4 regions of the Thiorhodovibrio winogradskyi genome follow, and region 1 is predicted to be linked to each of the others. Evidence: predicted binding sites of a transcription regulator. Region 1 holds the regulator's gene; each other region holds the start of a gene.

Region 1 (4,892 bases):
ACATTGGCGCCATTGACGAGCAGCGTGGCTTCTGCCTTCTGGCGAAGCTTCTCGACGCTCAGGATGACGTTGGCATTGATGACATGGTCAAAGTGGCGCTCGAGGCGGGAAAATTTATTATCGACATAGTCCTTGAGTGGTTCGGTAATGTCGACATGATGCCCCGTGAGCTTGATTTGCATAGGTGATGACTCCTGGATGGTCGAACGCGGCGAAAAGCCGATGCAATGGCCGATGCAATAACAGGGTGGGATTTGACCACAAAAGGGCCGGAAGATGAAAACCCGACTGTCATGCGAGCCGCTTGCGCTCGTTCGAGGGCGGGATGCCCATGGCTTCGCGGTATTTGGCGACTGTTCGTCGTGCCACCTTAATGCCCTGATCCGACAGGATCTCGGCGATTTTATTGTCACTCAGTGGTTTGTTGGCCGTCTCCGCGGCGACCAACTTGCGGATAAAGGCGCGGATGGCAGTCGATGAACACTCGCCCCCTGAAGTCGTGTTGACGTGACTCGAGAAGAAATATTTAAACTCGAAAGTTCCCCTGGGGGTGTGCATGTACTTTTGCGTGGTCACGCGCGAGACGGTGGATTCATGCAGCTCCAACGACTCGGCGATGTCGCGCAGCACCAACGGGCGCATGGCCTCTTCGCCAAAATCGAAAAAGTCTTGCTGCAGCTCGACGATTTTAGTTGCCACGCGCAGGACGGTGTCATTGCGGCTGAGCAGGCTCTTGATAAACCACTGCGCTTCCTGCAGATGGGATTTCAGGCATTGATTGTCCTCGGCCTTGTCGGCACGCCGAATGAGCTGTCTGTAGCTCTCGTTCACGCGGATGCGCGGTGTGCTGTCCGGATTGAGCTCCACCCTCCAGCGGCCGTGGCGGCGGCGCACCAGCACATCGGGCTTGATGTACTCCGGTTGCACCTCGGTCACGGCCGAGCCTGGGCGCGGATTCAGGGAGCGGATCAGCGTCAGTGCCTGGCCCAAGGCGTCATCGTCGAGCTTGGTGCCGCGGCGCATGGCGTCCAGATCATTGCGCGCAAGGGCGTCGAAATGGTGCTCGCAGATGCGCAGCGCATGGTCGCGTCGAGGCTGGTTATCGGCCAGCTGGCGCAGTTGCAGGATCAGGCATTCGCGCAGATCGCGCGCCGCTAGCCCTGGCGGGTCGAAGCTCTGAATGCGATGCAGCACCGCCTCGATCTCGTCCTGCTCGAGTTCCGGGTCATTGAGAATCTCCGGCAGTTCGCTCAGATCCAGGCGCAGGTAGCCGTCGGCGTCGATGGCATCGATCAGCGCCTCGGCCACGGCCTGGTCGCGGGCGCCGAAACGGGTCAGATTGAGCTGCCAGGCGATATGATCGTGAAGGGTTTGCGGGCGCGAGCGCTGGGCGAAGAGGTCAAAATCATTGCCATCGCCGGACTGGGAGCCGGATTGGGCGCTGGCTTGAGCACCGCTGCTTGGCATGGAATCGAAGGTATCGGCAAGGGAATCGGCCGCGGTATCGGCAAAGGTATCCGTCCATTCGCTGTCGGTGGGCAGCTCGTTGGGCATGTCCTCGCGCTCCGGGCGCAGCGAACCATCGAGCCTGGCCTCCTCGAGACGCAGGGCGCTGGCCTCGTCCTGGTTGCGGCGATCTTCCCGAGTGCCTGGTTCCGGCAGGTCGTCATCGGCGTTCTCGAGCATCAGGTTGGACTCGAGCGCCTGTTGGATTTCCTGCTGGAGATCCAGGGTCGAGAGCTGCAGGAGCCTGATGGCCTGCTGCAGCTGCGGCGTCATCGTCAGCTGCTGGCCGAGGCGCAGTTGAATGCTTTGCTTCATCGCGAGGGCTTCAACTGACAGCGGGCAGGCAAGGTGACGGACAAGGTGGCCGGCAGCGGAACTTCGACGGGATGGGCATGGATGGCAATGTTGGAATGGCGAATGTAAATTGCATGGGGCAATTTTGATTGTAGCTGATCTTGGCCAACTCGATGCAAAGTCGGGGGCTCGGTCCTGGTGTCTGAATGTCAGAGAAAAGAGCGCTAGAGAACAAATCGTGCCCGTCATGGAGCGCAATTTGATGGGTCCAGGAGCTGATCACAGCCGAAAATGCTCGCCAAGATAGACGGCGCGTACCTGGGTATTGTCGAGCAAAACCGAGGGCGCGCCCTCGGCAATCACCTGGCCGTCGTTGATGATGTAGGCGCGATCGCAGATGTCGAGCGTTTCCCGCACATTGTGGTCGGTCACCAGCACGCCGATGCCGCGCTTGCGCAGATGGGTGATGATGTTTTTGATATCGACCACGGCAATGGGGTCAACACCGGCAAAGGGCTCGTCGAGCAACATGATTTTTGGCTCGACGGCAAGAGCGCGGGCAATTTCCAGTCGCCGGCGCTCGCCCCCCGACAGACTGAGGGCGAGGGATTGGGCAATGTGCGCGATGCCAAGCTCATCGAGCAACGCCTCGCAAGACTGGCGGCGCTGGTTGTCGTTGAGGTCAGGGCGGGTTTCGAGCACCGCCATCAGGTTGTCCGCGGCACTCAGTTTGCGAAATACCGATGGTTCCTGGGCCAGATAGCTCAGGCCGCGGCGGGCGCGCGCGTGCATGGGCGCGAGGGTCACATCCTCGCCAGCGAGCAGAATGCGTCCGGCATCGGCGCCTACCAGGCCGACGATCATGTAGAAGCTGGTAGTCTTGCCGGCGCCATTGGGACCAAGCAAACCGACCACCTCGCCGGCGCTCACGGCAATATCGACACCATCGACCACCCGGCGACGGCGATAGCTCTTTGCCAGACCTTTGGCCTGCAGCGCCAGAGTGTCCTGAGTGCGGGGGGCGGCAGTCATTCCTTTGGCGTGATGGTGATCTTGACGCGCTCCACGCCCTGGGCGCTAGTTCCGGCGGTGACGCGCGCGCTTGTTCGGTTATAGACGATGCGGTCATTGGCAAAGCGATCCTCGCCCTGAATCAGCACGGCGCGGTCGATCAGGGTCAGCACGTCGCTGTCAGCGTCGTATTCCATGCGCTGGGATTGCCCCAGCACTGGTTCGGTCTCCCCCTCGGGCATTTGTCGGTAACGTGCCGGATTGCCCGTGGCAATGATGATGCGTGGCTGGCGGTTTGCGCGATGCTGGACCTCGACCCGGTCGGCAAGAATGCGCAGGCTGCCCTGTTGGATATCGACGTTGCCGATGTACCAGCTTTGGGAGGTGTTTTCGTCAAATTCAGCCGCGTCCGCCTCAATGAACAGCGGCTGTTCCTGATCGCTGTCAAGCGCGAGTGTGGGCGTGGTAGTCAAGACAATCAGGCACAGTAGCGCCAGGGCGGGTCGCAAGGAAAGGGCGCCGCGGAAACCGGGATTGGAAACGCCGGGATCAGAAACATTGGGGCTGGGAGAAAGCATGGGTCTTATGGTGGCGATGAATCAGTCCAGACGACGGTCGGCAGAGGTTGCCGGCGGCCGCGGAGGCGCTGGTGTCTCACTTGTCGATAGCCGGGAACGCACCCGTCCAAGGAATTCGCCTCGCATCGGTTCACTGTACCAGAGCCGCATGCCATCGATAGCCGTCATGTGCTCGAGGCCGCGGTCGAGTTCAACGAAACGATCAGTTTCAACATAGCGGTCGTCCGGAAAGATCTTGATCTGGCTGGTTGAGAATGCAAGGGGGTCATGGGCGGGAGCTTGAGCGCGATTGGCGCGTACATCCCCGGTCAAGACAATTTGCTCGCTTCCGGCCGCGATCCAGCCGCGCTCGGAGCGGATGCGCCAGGGCGGCAGCGCCTGGTCATAGAGTACCAGGCGAGGTTGGTCGAGTTCACTGCTGTCATCATCCGGGTAATGGCGCAGTTGCTCGGCATGCAGCTGGCGCAAGGGCTGCCCCTGGGAGTCCAGTTCCAGCGCGCGAACACCCTCGACAATATAATCCGGACGCCGATTTTCCAGGGTGCTTTGTGGTTGGACAGTGTCTTGTGTCGGTTGGGAAAACCACAGGGCAAGGGTTCCGAGCAGCAGCAGTGTTGCCGCAAGCAGGGATTGGCGACGATAGGCGAACAACGGTTGTCGCGCCTAAAGCGCCTCGAACGGAGGGAGATAACGCGCGAGCATGGGCTCGAATGTCTCCTGGGCGCGCATGATGAACTCGCAGACCTCACGCGCGGCGCCGCGCCCGCCCCCATTTGTCGTTTGCCAATGGCAATGCGCCTTGACCATCGGGTGGGCGTCCGCCACCGCCACGCCGAGCCCGACCCGCGATAGAATTGGCAAGTCGATGACGTCATCGCCGACATAGGCAAAATCACGGTCACTGAGCTGCAAGCGTTCCTTGAGTTCGTTATAAGCAGGGAGTTTGTCGCGCCGTCCCTGATAAACATGGCGGATGCCCAGGCTCTCCATGCGCAGCCGCACCACCTGCGATTGACGGCCGGTAATCACGGCCAGGCTGACGCCAGTCTCCTGTAACATAACCATTCCGTGGCCGTCGCGAGAATGAAAGGCCTTGTACTCCTGGCCATCGTCGCCAATGAACAAGCTGCCGTCGGTCAATACTCCGTCAACGTCAAAAATGACGACGCGGACAGACTTGGCCCGTTCAATTGCGTCTTGCATCGGCTGGCTCTCCTGGGTACGAATCTTTAAGCATCTTAGACCTTAATCATAGCCACTGAGAGCCAGGACGTCAGCCTGAGCTTGGGCGCGCTTGAGGCATTTTGGCTCATGGCTGGGCTTGCCGCGGTCTTTTAATCTTCGCTCGTTTTCACCTCTGTCGTATTGCGCGTACGGTGATGCTGTGCGAGATGCGTTTGCTTGACGTGCTTGCGCCAAGCCCAGACAATGGTGGCTTTTAGACTTTCTGCAGTTAGACTTCCTCAAGACCTGCCGCGAGGCGCCCAACCTGATTGCTCCATT
Region 2 (4,892 bases), 660 kb from region 1:
AGGCGCCGATATGCTGGTTGGGGATCAGCACATAGCGCACCTCGGGGGTGTCGATGATTTGGTTCAGCAGCAGGTTGGCATGATCGACCATGCGCCCGGTGGCGAAGGGCCAATAGGAGCCCACGCCCTCGGAGGTCATGCCCTCGGTCTCGACAATGCTCGGGTTGGCGTGGCCGCGTGGCGCAACCAGCCGCCACAGCCAGGCAAGGGCGGGCGGTAGCAGATGGAACAGGCCGATGATGCCGTAACTTGGTCGCTCGGTGGTGCAGGGCGGCGTGCGCACGCCCATGCTGCGCACATCCACGTCGACCGCGCCTTGCACGACTTGGGGAATGATTTTGCGCGGAATGATCACACGCGGATTCGGGCAGGGCTCGCCGGGAGCGTCTTCAATGTGCTCCCAAAGCAGGGTCGTGGCGCCGGGTCTTCCGTGTATGTTGAGAAACAAAAGCGGCTGCGGCGGATGCACTGTGAGCGCCTCGATGTGCGGATCAGTGCCATAGCGGTCAATATGGTTGCAACGCACGAACCAGGCATCCTCGGCATCCATCAAGCTCAGCTTGCCGTTGCCTTTCTCCAGCGAGGGGTGGCAGAGCGCCATGTCGTCGGTCACGGGGCGCAGATCGCAGCCCTTGGGAAGGGTGAACTTGCGTGTCTCGCCAGTCTCCAGGTTGCGCCCCAGCAGCAGGGTGCCGTCGGGCTGGCGGTGGGCATACTCGAGCATCTCACTCTTGCCACCGCCGCTTGCGCCTTCGTGCGAGATCACCACCTTATTCTCGTAAGGAGTGACCACTTGCACCGTGGCGCAGTGCATGGTCACCCAACGTTCTTCCTCACCGATATTGAGCAACACCCCGTAAACGCCCTTCTTGGCACTTGGACCGGGATAGAGGTTGTAGCTAAAGAGCTCGTGCAGGTTCTCGCGCCGATTATGAACGACGATCTGCCGACCTTCGAAGTGGGTGTGCCGAAACGGCGGCGCGACATAAATCAGTGCCTTGGGCTGGAAGTCCGCGGGCAGTTCCTCCAGAGGGACGATGCCTTGCAGAAGTGCCAGTCCCAGCGCGAAAAAGCCAGCATTGTCCGGAACAATCGCCAGTGCCTGGGTAGCTGGACTAGGCAGTCCGGCATGAAAGGCGAAGACCGCGAGTGGCTGTGTCTTGAGCCAGTCGAAGGTCGCCGCGCGCACCGGGTCGAAGGCCCCCCCAAAGCGGGCATCAAAGGTTGGTTTGTCCGTCGGGCGGTCGTCACCGATCACCAGGCAGTCCGGGTCGCGCCGACGCATGTAAGGTTCGATATAGTTCGCGCAGATGCCGTTGCGGGTGCGGCAGACCTCGGCCTCGACCACCCGGCCGCGGCCGGGAACCTCGTAGGCGACCTCCTGCGAGCCGTCGGTGGGTGCGTCGCGCACCGCGAGTTTGATCAGCTCATCATGCCTGCTGGCGATTGTCACGCTCGGTGCGGCGCTCAGCAGTGCGATGGTCTCGGGCGGCAGCGGCAGATCGAGCAGCCGGCGTGTTTGGGAATTTTGGGGTCCGCGCGAGTTCGGATGGGCAGGGGAGAAATCGGTTGGGGACATGCTTGGCCTCAATATCGAAAAAACTCCGGGCCATTCGAGTGTCTCGAAGAATGGCGGCCGGCTCGGTTGCCAGGCAAGCTCCAATCGCCCCGGCATAAAATCCAAACCGCGCCAACATACCCGCGACCTTGCCCAAGAGGCAAGTGCGAACGGCTACCTTGCATCCTTAAGCTGGGGTATTGGACTCGCCCAAATGGCCGGCCGTCGTCACGGAAACCGGCAACTTTCCTAACCAGTGTCGATAATCGTCCCCCCTTTGGTGGTTTGTTGCTTTTGCGACAAGCAGGTTTCTGGATTTTTTCATTCTAATCAATTCCTTGAATATATGGCGTGATCTTTGCTTAACGGGATTCATCAAGACGCTGGTTCCCGTAAGACGACACTAAAACGACGTCCATTGAACAAGGGAACAAGGCGCCAAAAGGAGTCGACATGAAGCAACAAGACATCGCGGCCCTGCTCGACGAGCCGGCCTGCGAACATAACCAGAAGTCCAAGTCCGGCTGCGCCAAGCTCAAACCTGGGGCGACGGCCGGCGGCTGCTCCTTCGACGGCGCGCAAATCGCGCTGCTACCGATCGCCGATGTCGCCCACATCGTGCATGGCTCCATCGCCTGCGCCGGCAGTGCCTGGGATAATCGCGGCACCCGCTCCTCGGGGCCGACACTGTTTAAGGTCGGCATGACCACGGACTTGACTGAACAGGACGTCATCATGGGCCGCGGCGAGAAGCGGCTGTTTCATGGCATCAAGCAAGCCATTGACAACTATGACCCGGCGGCGGTCTTTGTTTACAACACATGTGTGCCGGCGCTGACTGGCGATGATGTTGGCGCCCTGTGCCGCGCGGCCAGCCAGCGCTGGGGCAAGCCGGTGATCTCGGTCGACGCGGCGGGGTTTTATGGCACCAAGAACCTTGGCAATCGCATCGCCGGCGAGGTGATGGTGCGCGATGTCTGCGGCACGCGCGAGCCCGATCCCATTCCGCCCGGCATTGAACGGGCGGATTTCAAAGTCCACGACATTTGCCTGATCGGCGAGTACAACATTGCCGGCGAGCTGTGGCATATGCTGCCCTTGCTCGATGAGTTGGGGTTGCGGGTGCTGTGCACGCTCTCGGGTGATGCTCGCTTCCACGAGGTCCAAACCATGCACCGCTCGCGGGCCAATATGATGGTCTGCTCCAAGGCGATGATCAATGTGGCGCGCAAGCTGCGGGAAAGCTATGGCACGCCCTGGTTCGAGGGGAGTTTTTACGGCGTCGCCGATGTCTCGCGCGCCCTGCGCGACTTCGCCCGGCTGCTCAATGATCCAAATCTGAGCGCCCGCACCGAGGCGCTGATCGCGCGCGAGGAGGCGCGTATCCATCAGGCACTGGCGCCCTGGCGGGAGAAATTTGCCGGCAAGCGGGTGTTGCTCTACACCGGTGGGGTCAAGTCCTGGTCGGTGATCAGTGCGCTGCAGGATCTCGGCATGACGGTGGTGGCGACCGGTACGCGTAAGTCGACCGAGGACGACAAGGCGCGCATCCGCGCGCTGATGGGCGAGGAGGCGGTGATGATCGAGGACGGCAATCCACGCGGGCTGCTCGATCTCTGTGCCAAATACCAGGTCGACATGATGATCGCCGGCGGGCGCAACCAATACACCGCGCTAAAGGCGCGTTTGCCCTTTCTGGATGTGAATCAGGAGCGCGAGTTTGGCTATGCCGGCTATGAAGGCATGCTGGAGCTGGCGCGGCAGCTTGATGTGACACTATCGAGTCCGATCTGGTCGCGGGTACGCCGCGCGCCGCCCTGGCGTTCTGGTGTGAAGGCTGAAGCGAGGTCGGGGCAACTCGCGCCAGAGTCGGCCAACGCGACCGCGCAAGAGGTGGCTCATGGCTGAGATCGTCAAACGCAATAAGGCCCTGTCCGTCAGCCCGCTGAAGGCCAGTTCCACCCTTGGCGCCACCCTGGCCTTTCTCGGCTTCAATCGCGGCATCCCGCTGCTGCATGGCTCCCAGGGCTGCACCGCCTTTGGCAAGATTTTCTTTATCCAGCATTTCCGCGAACCCATTCCGATGCAGACCACGGCGCTTGATCAGGTGAGCGCCATCATGGGCAGTGACGAGAATCTGATCGAAGGGCTGCGGACGATCTGTGAGAAGCACCAGCCAGCGCTGATCGGCGTGCCGACCACGGGCTTGGTCGAAGCCCAGGGCACCGACCCCAAACGCGCGCTCAAAGAGTTTCGCGCCCGCTACCCGGGATACGACCAGGTTGCCATCGTACCGGTGCATTCGCCCGACTTCGCGGGCTGCTTGGAAAGTGGCTATGCCCAGACCGTCAGTCGCATCATCGAGGATCTGGTCCCAGATGCCGCCAGTGCCAGTACCCGTCCAGGTCGCCGCAAGCGGCAGCTGAATGTCCTGGTTGGGTCTGCATTGACGCCGGGAGACATCGAATACCTCAAAGACCTGCTGGAGCGCTTCCAACTGCGTCCGGTGGTGGTGCCGGATTTGTCCGACGCGCTCGACGGGCACCTGGCCGATACCGACTACAGCGCACTGACCATCGGCGGCACGCTCATCGAGGAACTGGCCACCCTGGGTGATGCGGCCGCCACCCTGGTCATTGGCCGGTCGATGGACGCGGCGGCCGACCTGCTCAAAGCCCGCACCGGGGTGCCGGATGTACGTTTTGCGCATCTGATGGGTTTGGATGCCATGGATGCCCTGGTCATGGCGTTGGCCGACATCAGTGCCGAGCCGGTGCCGGAACGAGTCGAGCGTCAGCGCGCGCAGCTACAGGATGCCATGCTGGACGCGCATTTCTCCCTCGGCCAGGGGCGCTTCGCCATCGCGGGTGATGGTGATTTGCTGCTGGGGTTCAGTGATCTGCTTGCCGAGATGGGCGCCGAGACAGTGGCTGCCGTGGCACCGGCCAATGCGCCCTGTCTGCGCGAGGTCAAAACCGCGCAGGTCAAAATTGGCGATCTTGAAGATCTGGAGCAGCTCGCTCGCGCGGCCGGGGCCGAGGTGCTGATCTGCAATTCTCACGGCGCGGCCTCGGCCGAGCGGCTGGGGATTCCGCTGGTGCGCGCCGGGTTTCCGCAATACGACCTGATCGGCGGCTACCAGCGTTGCTGGATTGGCTACACAGGCACGCGCCAGACCCTCTTTGATTTGGCCAATATCATGCTGAGCCTGGAGAAGGGCGACATTCATCCCTATCGCTCGCGGCTCAAGCAATGGCCGACCGCTGAGTGCCTGGCCGCTTGAGCCTGGCTATCCCAACAGACGCGGAGATCTCCAATGCCCGTTGAACGCCGA
Region 3 (4,892 bases), 1.5 Mb from region 1:
CAAGCAGATTGAGCGCATCGGCATCCAGCACCAGCGGACGCGGCCCGCTTTGCTCGGCTTGCAGCACATGCTCAAACAGTGCCCGTCCCCAGGGATCGCGCCCCAGGCCCGGCCCGAGCGCGACGACCGTCGCCTGCTCAAGCAGGGGGGCGAGCTGATCAGGCGTGGAGATCGCCGCGACCATCAGCTCCGGGCGGGTCAGGTTAAGCAGCGCGGCATGCTCGGGATGGGTCGCCACCCGGACAAGACCGGCGCCGGTGCGCAGCGCGGCCTCGCCGCACAGGCGCGCGGCGCCACTCATGCCGGGGGCGCCGCCGACGACCAGCACATGACCACAGTGGCCTTTGTGCGCGCTGCGCGGCCGGGGTGGAATGCGTGACGCCTCCTTGGGCCAATCGGTGCGGCGCGCGGCGGCGACCGTGCTGGCGTAGACCGCCGCCGGAACCTCAAGCGCGTCGAAGCGAACATCACCCACACAATCAGGCCCATCGCCGGTGAACAGGCCCTGTTTCAACCCAATAAAGCTCAGGGTCAGGGTGGCGTGGATGGCATCACCCAGGATCTGGCCCGTGTCAGCGCTGAGACCCGAGGGAATGTCCACCGCCAGAACGGGCGCGCGGCTTTGATTGACGCGCCTGATCGCGGCGGCCATGTCGCCTGTCACCGCGCGCGTTAGCCCAGTGCCCAGCAGTGCATCCAGGATCAGATCGCTGGCATCTGGCCATGCGGGCCAGGTCGCGACCCGGCCGCCAGCCTCGGCATAAGCAGCCGCCGCCGTTGCCGCCGCGCCGCTCAGCCGGCTGTGATCGCCAAGCCGTACCAAGCGCACCTGGCGCCCGGCTCTGTGCGCCAGGCGTGCCACCACATAGCCATCACCGCCGTTGTTCCCTGGGCCGGCCAGGATGGTCAGACGCCCAGCTTGGGGCCAGCGGTCTTGGATCAGCCGCCACAGGGCAGTGCCGGCGCGTTCCATCAGGGTTTCGCCGGGGATGCCGAAGCGCTCGATGGCGCAGGCATCGAGCATGCGTACCTGTCCAGCCCGATAGAGCGCGTAGGGCAGACGGTCGGTGCAGGGCATCAAGCGCGCCATGATGCTTGCCTTGGCCAGTGCCGCAGCCCTGGCGGATTCCTGGCCTGCGTCAGGTTATGTGACTCTTGAGCAGGTACGGACTGACAGGCCAAATATTTAGGCGCGTCTTCCAGGGAACTGACTCGACACTCTTGTCCAGAGGTTGCCATGGATTCACCTCTTTACTGGTCAAAATTGGGTTGACCTCAGTATGATCCCAACAACCAAGACTGCAAAGCCTGGACAGTACTAGCTTAAACACGCAAACATTGAACACAAAAATCGTGGTCAGCGGGCTTTTCAATACCGATAATCCTGTTATGCAAACTTGAGTCCTCTCCGATAAAGTCCCCGGACCGTCCGACCGAGAGCCGAGGGTTTTGGGGGCTTCACGGTGGAATGGCTTTTCGGAGGGAACTCAAAGCTGACGCTCAATGACCAGATGTGAGTCCAACTCCTGCACGCCCGGCATGTACTTGGCCAGGCTTTCGGCGACATTTCGCTCGGCCACTGAGGTGACGGAACCGCTCAGGATGACTTGGCCATTTTCAACCGCCATGTCGATGGCGCGTGCGTTCACTCGGGTGTCCGATGTCATCAGAAGGTGTAGACGGGCTTGTATCCAGGCATCCTCGACCTTCTCGGCCTCGGCGCGCCTTTGGGCTTCGCGTTCCTTGGGGATGAGTGCCGGGTCGACGCTAATATAGTTGAAGACCTCATCGACGCCCAGAGTGCTGACGGCCATGGCCGCCAGCCGATCCTTGGTGGAGGCGGCACCGACCTGTCCGTGCAGGCGCGCCATGCCTTTGTCAACCTCGACGCTGACATCCAGCGGGCTATTGCGGGTTTGCCAGCGCAAGCGCTGGCGCAGCCGCGCTGCCGTGGTGCGATCACTGACGTCATCAATCAGTGTGCCAGAGTCTTCCGGTATGGCGGCGTCCCGGTCGAGCGCATCGACAATCTTGGTGTCATCCTTGGCCATCAATTCCGCCAGCTCGCGTGCCAGGTCGGCCTCGATGGCGTTGGCCACGGCGCCTTCCAGCCGCCATTTGTTGGGGAAAGGGATGACGCGAATCTCATACCCGTCGAGCAAAGGGTTAATCCGCATCAGCATTTGTGCCTGAGCGGCGCGGACATCGGGTGCTTCGGCGCTTGTGGCGGTGGCGACGAGCAAAGCTAGGAGGACAACGCCGGCCAGCGTCTGTATGAGCAAATGCCGGCGTCGATGAACACTTGAGAGAATCATAAACAGCTCACGAAAAGCATCATGGAAGGGCCTCGGGAGCAAGGATCGCGTGACTGGCAACCTGGGTTCAATTGGTGATCTAGGTTCAGTCAGCGATCCGGGCTTTCTTGGCAACAGGAATTGAGCTGATCACGGCGCGACGCCGCGCCGCGACCAGTGCTATCATTGGCGATTGGCGCGATTAACGCATTTCGTTGACGGCTTCCTTCACCCGTTCGGCCAGCACCGGGTCATAACGCATGCCAGAGGCAATGTCGTTGTAGTCGGCGATGGAAATGCCGCTGTCTTCGACCGCCTTGACCATGGCTTCCTGTGTCTCGCGCTGCATGCTCTGGGCCGCCTCGGTGGATTTGGCGCTGGACATCTCCTCGGTCAGCTCCTGATTAAGCTGCTGCACCTCCTGAAAGGCCTCGGCAAAGGTCTCCAGGGTCGCGTCGTCGACCTCGACTTGCTCCATGCTTTGAGACGAATAGCTGCCCTGGGGCTGTCCGCCGGACGGTTGGCCGCCAGACGCGGCGCCGCCGCCCATGGATTGCGCTTGCACTAGACCCGCGGTCAGCAGGCCGGCGGCAAGCAGGGCGGTTTTGGTCAGTGCGTGGGTGTTGCTTAAAGTCATCATAAGACCTCCTTTGGGTCAGTTTGGTGAATGGCACCCTGCAATAATCAGAGACCGTGCCAAACATCCGCGAAAGGATATTTTTTGCTTTTATTTTAATTACATAGGATATAATTCACAACCACCTCGGCGCAACCCGCAGGGGCTAAAGGTGGGTCAATTCGCTACATGGCGCATTCTGCTACGGGTCATCCGAAGTCGCCTCGCCCAGCTTCCGATACAGCGTCTTGCGCCCAATACCGAGGATGCGCGCGGCACGCTGTTTGTTGCCGCCGGTCCAGTCGAGTACCGCGCGGATGTGACCGGCTTCCACCTCGGCCAGCGTCGGCCAGTCATCATCGCTGCTCCCGGTTTTCGGCTGATCCGGTGCCGGCGCGGCCGCGCGCACCCGCTCGGGCAGATCCTCAAGCGTGATGCGCGCGCCCGCGGCCAGGGTGACCACCCGCTCGACCAGGCTGGCCAGCTCACGCACATTGCCTGGATAGGCATAGGTCAGGAGCGCGCGCCAGGCCTCGGGCGCGAACACGGGCGCGGCGCCGGCGCTAGCGTGCAAACCGAGAAAATGCCGCAATAGATGGGCGATGTCCTCGCCGCGCTCGCGTAGCGGTGGCACATGCAGGCGAAAGGTCTCGAGCCGATAGAACAGATCCTGGCGCAGTTCGCCGGCGGCGATGCGCGCGCTCGGATCCTGGTGGGTGGCGGCGAGGATGCGCACATCGGCGGGGATCTCCTGGTTGGCGCCGACCGGTCGCACCTGACCATCTTGCAGCAGGCGCAGCAGCTTGGTCTGCATGGCCGGAGGCATCTCGGCGATCTCATCGAGAAACAGGGTGCCGCCATCGGCCTCCAGAAACAGACCACGGCGGGCCGCGCGCGCGCCGCTGAAGGCGCCGGCGGCATGGCCGAGCAACTCGGATTCGAGCAGCGTCTCGGGAATGCCGGCGCAGTTCAGCGCCACGAAAGGCCGGTCACGGCGCGGGCTCTCGGCGTGCAGCGCGCGCGCGACCAGGTCCTTGCCGGTGCCGGACTCGCCGGTGATGAGCACGCTGCTGTCGGAGGGGGCGATGCGCCGGATCAGCTCGAACAGCTTGATCATTGCCGGACTCTTGCCGAGCATGCCGTGGAAGTCGGTCGCCGCCAGCAGTTCGCGGTAGCGCGCCACTTCCACCTGCAACTGGCGTGTCTCCAGCACCCGCGCCAGCGCCAGGCGCAGATGCTCGAGATCCAGGGGTTTGGTGAGAAAATCATCCGCCCCGGCCTTGAGCGCGGCGACCGCCTGATCGATGGTGCCAAAGCCGGTCACCATGATGAATCCCGGTTGGGGGCGACAGGCGCGGCTGGCCCGCAACACCGCCAGCCCATCGGCGCCGGGCAGGCGCAGATCGCACAGCACCAGGTCGAAGGTGTCAGCTTCCAGCGCGGCGCGCGCGGCCTCGGCATCGGCCACCCCCAGGGTGCGATAGCCGGCATCCGCCAGCTCCTCGATCAGCAGTTGCCGATAGCCCGGATCATCCTCGACCACCAGGACTCGGGCGGCTTGGTGCTTTTCTCGGGTGTCGGTATCGGTGTTGGTATCCGCGGTTGTCATCATTACCCCCAAGAGGCGCCGCCCCCTGGGTCGCCTTTGCTAGATTCATCCTGCCCGGCCTGCCCGCATCGATCAGCCAGGACCGCCGCTGGTAATTCAACCCGAAAGCAGGCTCCGCCCAGGACGTCGTGATCTGGGTCGCCATCCGGATCGACCTCGGATTCGACATCCAGGGACAGGCTGCCATCATGCTCGGCGATGGCCGCGCGCGCCACCGCCAGTCCAAGGCCGGTCCCTCGCCCGACCGCCTTGGTGGTGAAAAAGGGCTCGAACAAGCGCTCGCGCGCCGATTCCGCAATCCCCGGCCCATCGTCACTGACCCACAGCCGCAGCCACGCATTGGCTACCTCGGCGCGGATGAGCACCCGGGAAC
Region 4 (4,892 bases), 510 kb from region 1:
TGGCTCGGCGTCGGATGTTAGATTGACGAGTGCATTAATCTCTGTGGTTGCCTTCGGCTGGGCTTCTCCAGTAGTGAGTTGAATATCGGATAGGGTGCCAACATTGAAGGTTGTATCCGTATCATTGGGATCTACTGGCTCGTAACCCTGCAGCCTTTGACCAGAATTATTAACGACATAGCCTTCACGGTTGACCTGATACTCCCCAGCTCTTGAATATACCACGCTATCGTCGGTATCTTTCAGGACAAAAAACCCCTCGCCATTAACGGCAAGATCCAAGCCGTTTCCTGTTAATTTGATACTACCCTGGCTGAACAGTTGGGATACGGACAGCACCCTCACACCCTGTCCGATTGCTGTTTTACTCACTGTAGTGAAAGTGTGAGCAAAAATATCGCCAAACTCCGCGCGTGATTGTTTGAAGCCGGTTGTATCAACATTCGCGATATTGTTTCCGGTGACATCCAGGCCCGACGCAGCGGCATTGAGACCGGTTAGTCCAATATTGAAAGGCATGGTTTTCCTCCTTTAGAGTCTCACAGCATGGCGCTTAATTGATTCGGCGAATATCTTCAAGTTCAATCTCGCCGATACCTACAACATCAAGCATCAGATCGCCCGTCTCATTGACCGAGACGCTATTGATCGATGCGTCCAGATACACCTCCGCGGCTGCACCCACCTCAGCACCGGTGGCCGTGGCTCGGAACTCATAAACACCAGCAGGCGCAGGGCTACCATTGGCCAGCATGCCGTCCCACTGGAAGTCGTTCAAGCCGGCCGAGGCAGACTCAAGAACAATCTGATTCACCGTCTCGCCGCTCTGATTGACGACATCAATGGTGACATTTTGCGCCGATCTGTCGAGATCGACCGAGCCCGCGATGTTTCCGCTATCCGTCAGCTCGGTAAATTCCGTTGGGACCAACACATTGCGACCGACCAAGGTGGCCGCCTGAACGGCTTGGCCTTGACTCAGGGACTGCGCCAGCACGGTAAAGGAGTTCGTCAACTCATCCATCGCCGACAAGCTGGAGAATTGCGCCATTTGGGCAATAAAATCCCCATTATCCTGAGGCTCGAAGGGGTCCTGCTGCGACAGTTGTTCCGTCATCAAGGCGAGAAAATCGGATTGATTGAGGTCGTTAGCCTTTTTGGCCGTGCCGGTGGAACTGGAGGCAGTGGTGGCCAGCCCCAGGTCTTGCAGGGCATCCAATGAAATTGCCGACATTGTTCTAATCCTGTGTTATTGCTGTCCGCCAATCTGCAAGGTGCGTTGTAGCAGCTGGCGAGTGGTGTTCATCACTTCGACATTGGCCTCGAAGCTGCGCGAGGCGGACATCATGTTGGCCATTTCCTGCACCACATTGACCGCGGGACGAAAGACATAACCCTCTTCGTTGGCTTGCGGATGGTAAGGCTCGTAGGTGGCGTGGGGCTCCGCCGGATTGTCGACGATGCCGGCCACTCGCACGGGCGTGGCCGCGCGGTCGGGGTCGTCGCGATCCAACACGGTTTGAAATACCACTTCCTTGGGTTTGTAAGTGCCCTCGGGCGTGGGCGCCCCAACGCTGGCATTGGCCAGATTGGAGGCGACGGTATTCAGACGCACAGATTGAGCGGTCAGGGCCGAGCCCGCGGTGGTATAGATGCTGAAAAAGTTGCTCATCAGCTTCCTCCGGATTGCAAGGCGGATTTCAGCCCCGAGACCTTGCGGTTCAGGAATTCGACACTGCTTTGAAACTGCATGGCATTTTCGGCAAAGGCGGCATGTTCGAGCTGAGGGTCGACCGTATTGCCGTCGAGTGCAGGCTGCGCCGGCACCCGATAGAGCCGCTCTGGCGGCATGTCCAGTGTGCCTGTCGGGGCTGGTGGCAAATGCTGATCGTCGGTGCGTTTGAGCGGCAAGCGATTGCCGCCCCCGGCAGCCTGTGAGAGCGCAGCGCGGAAATCGATATCCCGCGCCTTGTAGTTTGGGGTATCGGCATTCGCGAGGTTGGACGCAAGCAGTTCGGTACGATCCGCGCGAACCAGCAAGGCTTGCGGTGAAATGCCGAGGGCTTTGTCGAGGGAGAGGCTCATAGCTCATCCTGCCTGGGTGATGCGAAGTGTCAGGCATGGAAAAGCAATGCGCGTGCCAATGCCAGGCGCAGGACGGACAGACCAAATTAACAGGATTGGAGGAGAAAAAAGAAGCGGAGGAGGAGAGAAAAAATTAAGGGAAAAAAGATCTTAGCCCAGCACTGTCTGGTTCAGACCCAGCTGAGATCCAGATCAGATCCCACTGTAAACCGACCTGAATTTCGCTCAGTTCTCGATCAGCCTAGACCCGGCGCAGTACCGATCCGCGTGGAGTTCGCTGAACCTCAAAAGCCTTGGTGTATGGAGAGACCGACTCCGAAGCGCCAATAAATAGGTAACCACCGGGGTCCATCTGACGCGCAATACCGTCAAATACCTGACGCTTGGTCTCGGCAGAGAAGTAGATCAGCACATTGCGGCAAAAGACAATCTCAAACTTGCCCAGAGTGGCATAGGAGTCGAGCAAATTGAGCTTCTGGAAGCGCACCTGGCGCTGGATCTCCAGTTTGATTTTGTGGCCGTTTTCGACGGTGTCAAAAAAGCGGTCGCGACGCTCCTGGCTCAGACCGCGCACAATACTTAGGCCATCGTAAATACCATTGCGGGCCTCGGCCAGGGCGGTTTCTGACAAGTCGGTGCCGATGATGCTGGCAGTCACCGCCTTTAGCGGGTTGACGCTGGCATATTCGCTCAGCACCATGGCGATGCTGTACGCCTCCTGCCCGGTAGAGGCGGCCGCTGACCAGACGCGGAGCGAACGCTTGCTGGCAGCCAAATCCGGCAGGATGATGTGATACAGCATCTCAAAGGGATAGGTGTCGCGAAACCAGGAGGTTTCGTTCGTGGTCATGGCATCAATGACGCGCGACTTGAGCTTGGGTTGCGCCGAACCACGCAGAGCGCGCAGCAACTCCTCGACGCTGGCAAAGCCAAATTCATCAAGCAACCTCGACAGGCGGCTTGAAACCAGGTACTGGCGGTTGGAGCCAAGCACCAGCCCACAGCATTCGCTCAGAAAGCGGGAAAAATCAGTGTAGTCCTGCGGATCAATCACGTTTGTCTGGCACTTTGGTTTGGCACTTTATCCCTGTGTTTGGCACTTTAATCCTTGGCGTTTCTGTCTGGCGCCTTTTGTGTTTGGCACTATATTGTTAGGCACCTATGTCTGCCGGGCGACTCTTCACTCGGCACCGCGCGGTCCAAGATCGCGCCCGGCCAGCCCCTCATGCCTCGTGGGTTTGTTGATCACGAGTATATTTCAAGACGGCGGCGGCAAGTTCATCCGGGTCGAATTTTGGTAGAAAATGATCGGCGCCGGCGCGCTTGACCAAATCGGCATTGAACTGGCCGCTGAGTGACGAATGGAGGATGACGTTCAGCGCGCTTAAATGCTTATTTTCGCGAATTTTCCGCGTCAGCGTGTAGCCGTCCATACGCGGCATTTCAATATCGGAAATCACCAGCGCGATCTGCTCGCGCACGGGCTGCGACGGATCCAGGGCCTCAAGGTACTCCAATGCCGCGTGCCCATCAGAGCGTGCCTCGACCGCGAAGCCGAGATCGGCAACGCTGCGCTCTATCTGCCGCCGGGCCACCATGGAGTCATCAACGACCAGCACACGTACCCCACCTCCACCTTGGATCTTCTCCGCCTGATGCTTCAGCTCCGATGAAATCTCACGCGTTAGCGGATTGACCTGCACAAACACCCGCTCAACATCAATGATTTCAACCCAGCGGCTGTCGATTTCGGTTACCGCGACCAGAAAACTCTCACGTTCCGTTCCGCGTGGCGGGGGCTTCACTTTTTCCCAACTCACGTTCACGATACGATCCACATCCGAGACCCAGAAGCCCTGCACTGAGCGGTTGAACTCAGTCACTATGACTTTGGCGTCTTGGTCCGGGGCGATCTTTTGCGCGCCAAACCCGATGGCCCGCGCCAGATCGATAATGGACACCGTCTTGCCGCGAATATTGGCGACACCGCACACAATGGCCGCGGAGCCTGGCAATTGGCGCAACTCGGGCTTGGCGATGACCTCGCGCACCTTAAAGACATTGATACCAAAACTCTGGGTGCTACCGAGATGAAAGAGCAGCAGCTCCATCCGGTTCTGCCCGACCATCTGCGTACGTTGATCGATATCGTCAATAAATTGACTCATTACACCTCCCAAGGCGCAACACTGATCGCGCCGTGATCCTTTAAAGGATGATAGCCTAAAAGCGACATCCTAGCTTAAGCACTGGTCCGCGCAGGGCTTGCGCTGTGCCTGCTTGATTCAGCCGCCCGACCAGGACCCGAGACGCATGACGAGATGGGTTGACAACGCCAACCTGGTCTCTGTTTTGCTTCTCACTCGGGTAACAGAACAGAATCCGGCCTCCCAGGTTTCCAGCTCCAGATATCTGGCCTGACGCTACCATTGACAGAGCCCGAGGCACCCATTGAACGGCCGGAGTCACACATTCGCCCGGAGGCTAAAGATGCTGACATTTCACGACAGAGTTAAGCGCCTGATATCCACTCAGCAGCCCGATTGGCTGCCCACTTGGAAAAACCTGCCTGGCCAGCTGTGCTTGTTCATCGGCGCGGCCATCCTCAACCACTGCATCATCGCCCAAGTAGGAGCTGCAGGCCTCCCCACCGCCGAGGAGATTGAGCCTGTCACCAATATTCAACGCGCGGCCAAGACCTTTCTTTATCGCCATGCCGGCGGAGAGCGCGGCGCCAGTGTAAAAATCATTGTCGACCCTATTGACCCACGCCTGCGTCTAAAACTCTGCGAGCATGATCTGCAGAC

What was found. Region 1 encodes sigma-54, which starts transcription at its own class of promoters, with help from an activator protein. Its sites were predicted from a motif close to TGGCANGNTNCNTGCTT; they were not measured.
Region 2: nifE (nitrogenase iron-molybdenum cofactor biosynthesis protein NifE) is a predicted target of sigma-54. The motif match lies at 1,906-1,922, and genes of this name have one in related genera.
Region 3: Thiowin_RS19645 (DUF4168 domain-containing protein) is a predicted target of sigma-54. The motif match lies at 2,977-2,993, and genes of this name have one in related genera.
Region 4: flgB (flagellar basal body rod protein FlgB) is a predicted target of sigma-54. The motif match lies at 2,127-2,143, and genes of this name have one in related genera.

The regions. Positions count from the first base shown of each region.
Region 1 covers NZ_CP121472.1:289,653-294,544, reverse strand. The annotation lists gene hpf (ribosome hibernation-promoting factor, HPF/YfiA family) at 1-182, opposite strand, end outside; gene Thiowin_RS01515 (RNA polymerase factor sigma-54) at 292-1,821, opposite strand; gene lptB (LPS export ABC transporter ATP-binding protein) at 2,080-2,832, opposite strand; gene lptA (lipopolysaccharide transport periplasmic protein LptA) at 2,829-3,389, opposite strand; gene lptC (LPS export ABC transporter periplasmic protein LptC) at 3,411-4,040, opposite strand; gene kdsC (3-deoxy-manno-octulosonate-8-phosphatase KdsC) at 4,053-4,592, opposite strand.
Region 2 covers NZ_CP121472.1:945,338-950,229, reverse strand. The annotation lists gene Thiowin_RS04270 (DUF4914 family protein) at 1-1,579, opposite strand, end outside; gene nifE (nitrogenase iron-molybdenum cofactor biosynthesis protein NifE) at 2,012-3,466, shown strand; gene nifN (nitrogenase iron-molybdenum cofactor biosynthesis protein NifN) at 3,459-4,841, shown strand; gene Thiowin_RS04255 (NifB/NifX family molybdenum-iron cluster-binding protein) at 4,875-4,892, shown strand, end outside.
Region 3 covers NZ_CP121472.1:4,296,246-4,301,137, reverse strand. The annotation lists gene Thiowin_RS19655 (NAD(P)H-hydrate dehydratase) at 1-1,090, opposite strand, end outside; gene Thiowin_RS19650 (BON domain-containing protein) at 1,488-2,315, opposite strand; gene Thiowin_RS19645 (DUF4168 domain-containing protein) at 2,497-2,934, opposite strand; gene Thiowin_RS19640 (sigma-54-dependent transcriptional regulator) at 3,113-4,519, opposite strand; gene Thiowin_RS19635 (ATP-binding protein) at 4,522-4,892, opposite strand, start outside.
Region 4 covers NZ_CP121472.1:5,262,836-5,267,727, forward strand. The annotation lists gene flgE (flagellar hook protein FlgE) at 1-519, opposite strand, end outside; gene Thiowin_RS24090 (flagellar hook assembly protein FlgD) at 554-1,219, opposite strand; gene flgC (flagellar basal body rod protein FlgC) at 1,250-1,672, opposite strand; gene flgB (flagellar basal body rod protein FlgB) at 1,672-2,085, opposite strand; gene Thiowin_RS24105 (CheR family methyltransferase) at 2,327-3,139, opposite strand; gene Thiowin_RS24110 (chemotaxis protein) at 3,309-4,253, opposite strand; gene flgA (flagellar basal body P-ring formation chaperone FlgA) at 4,576-4,892, shown strand, end outside.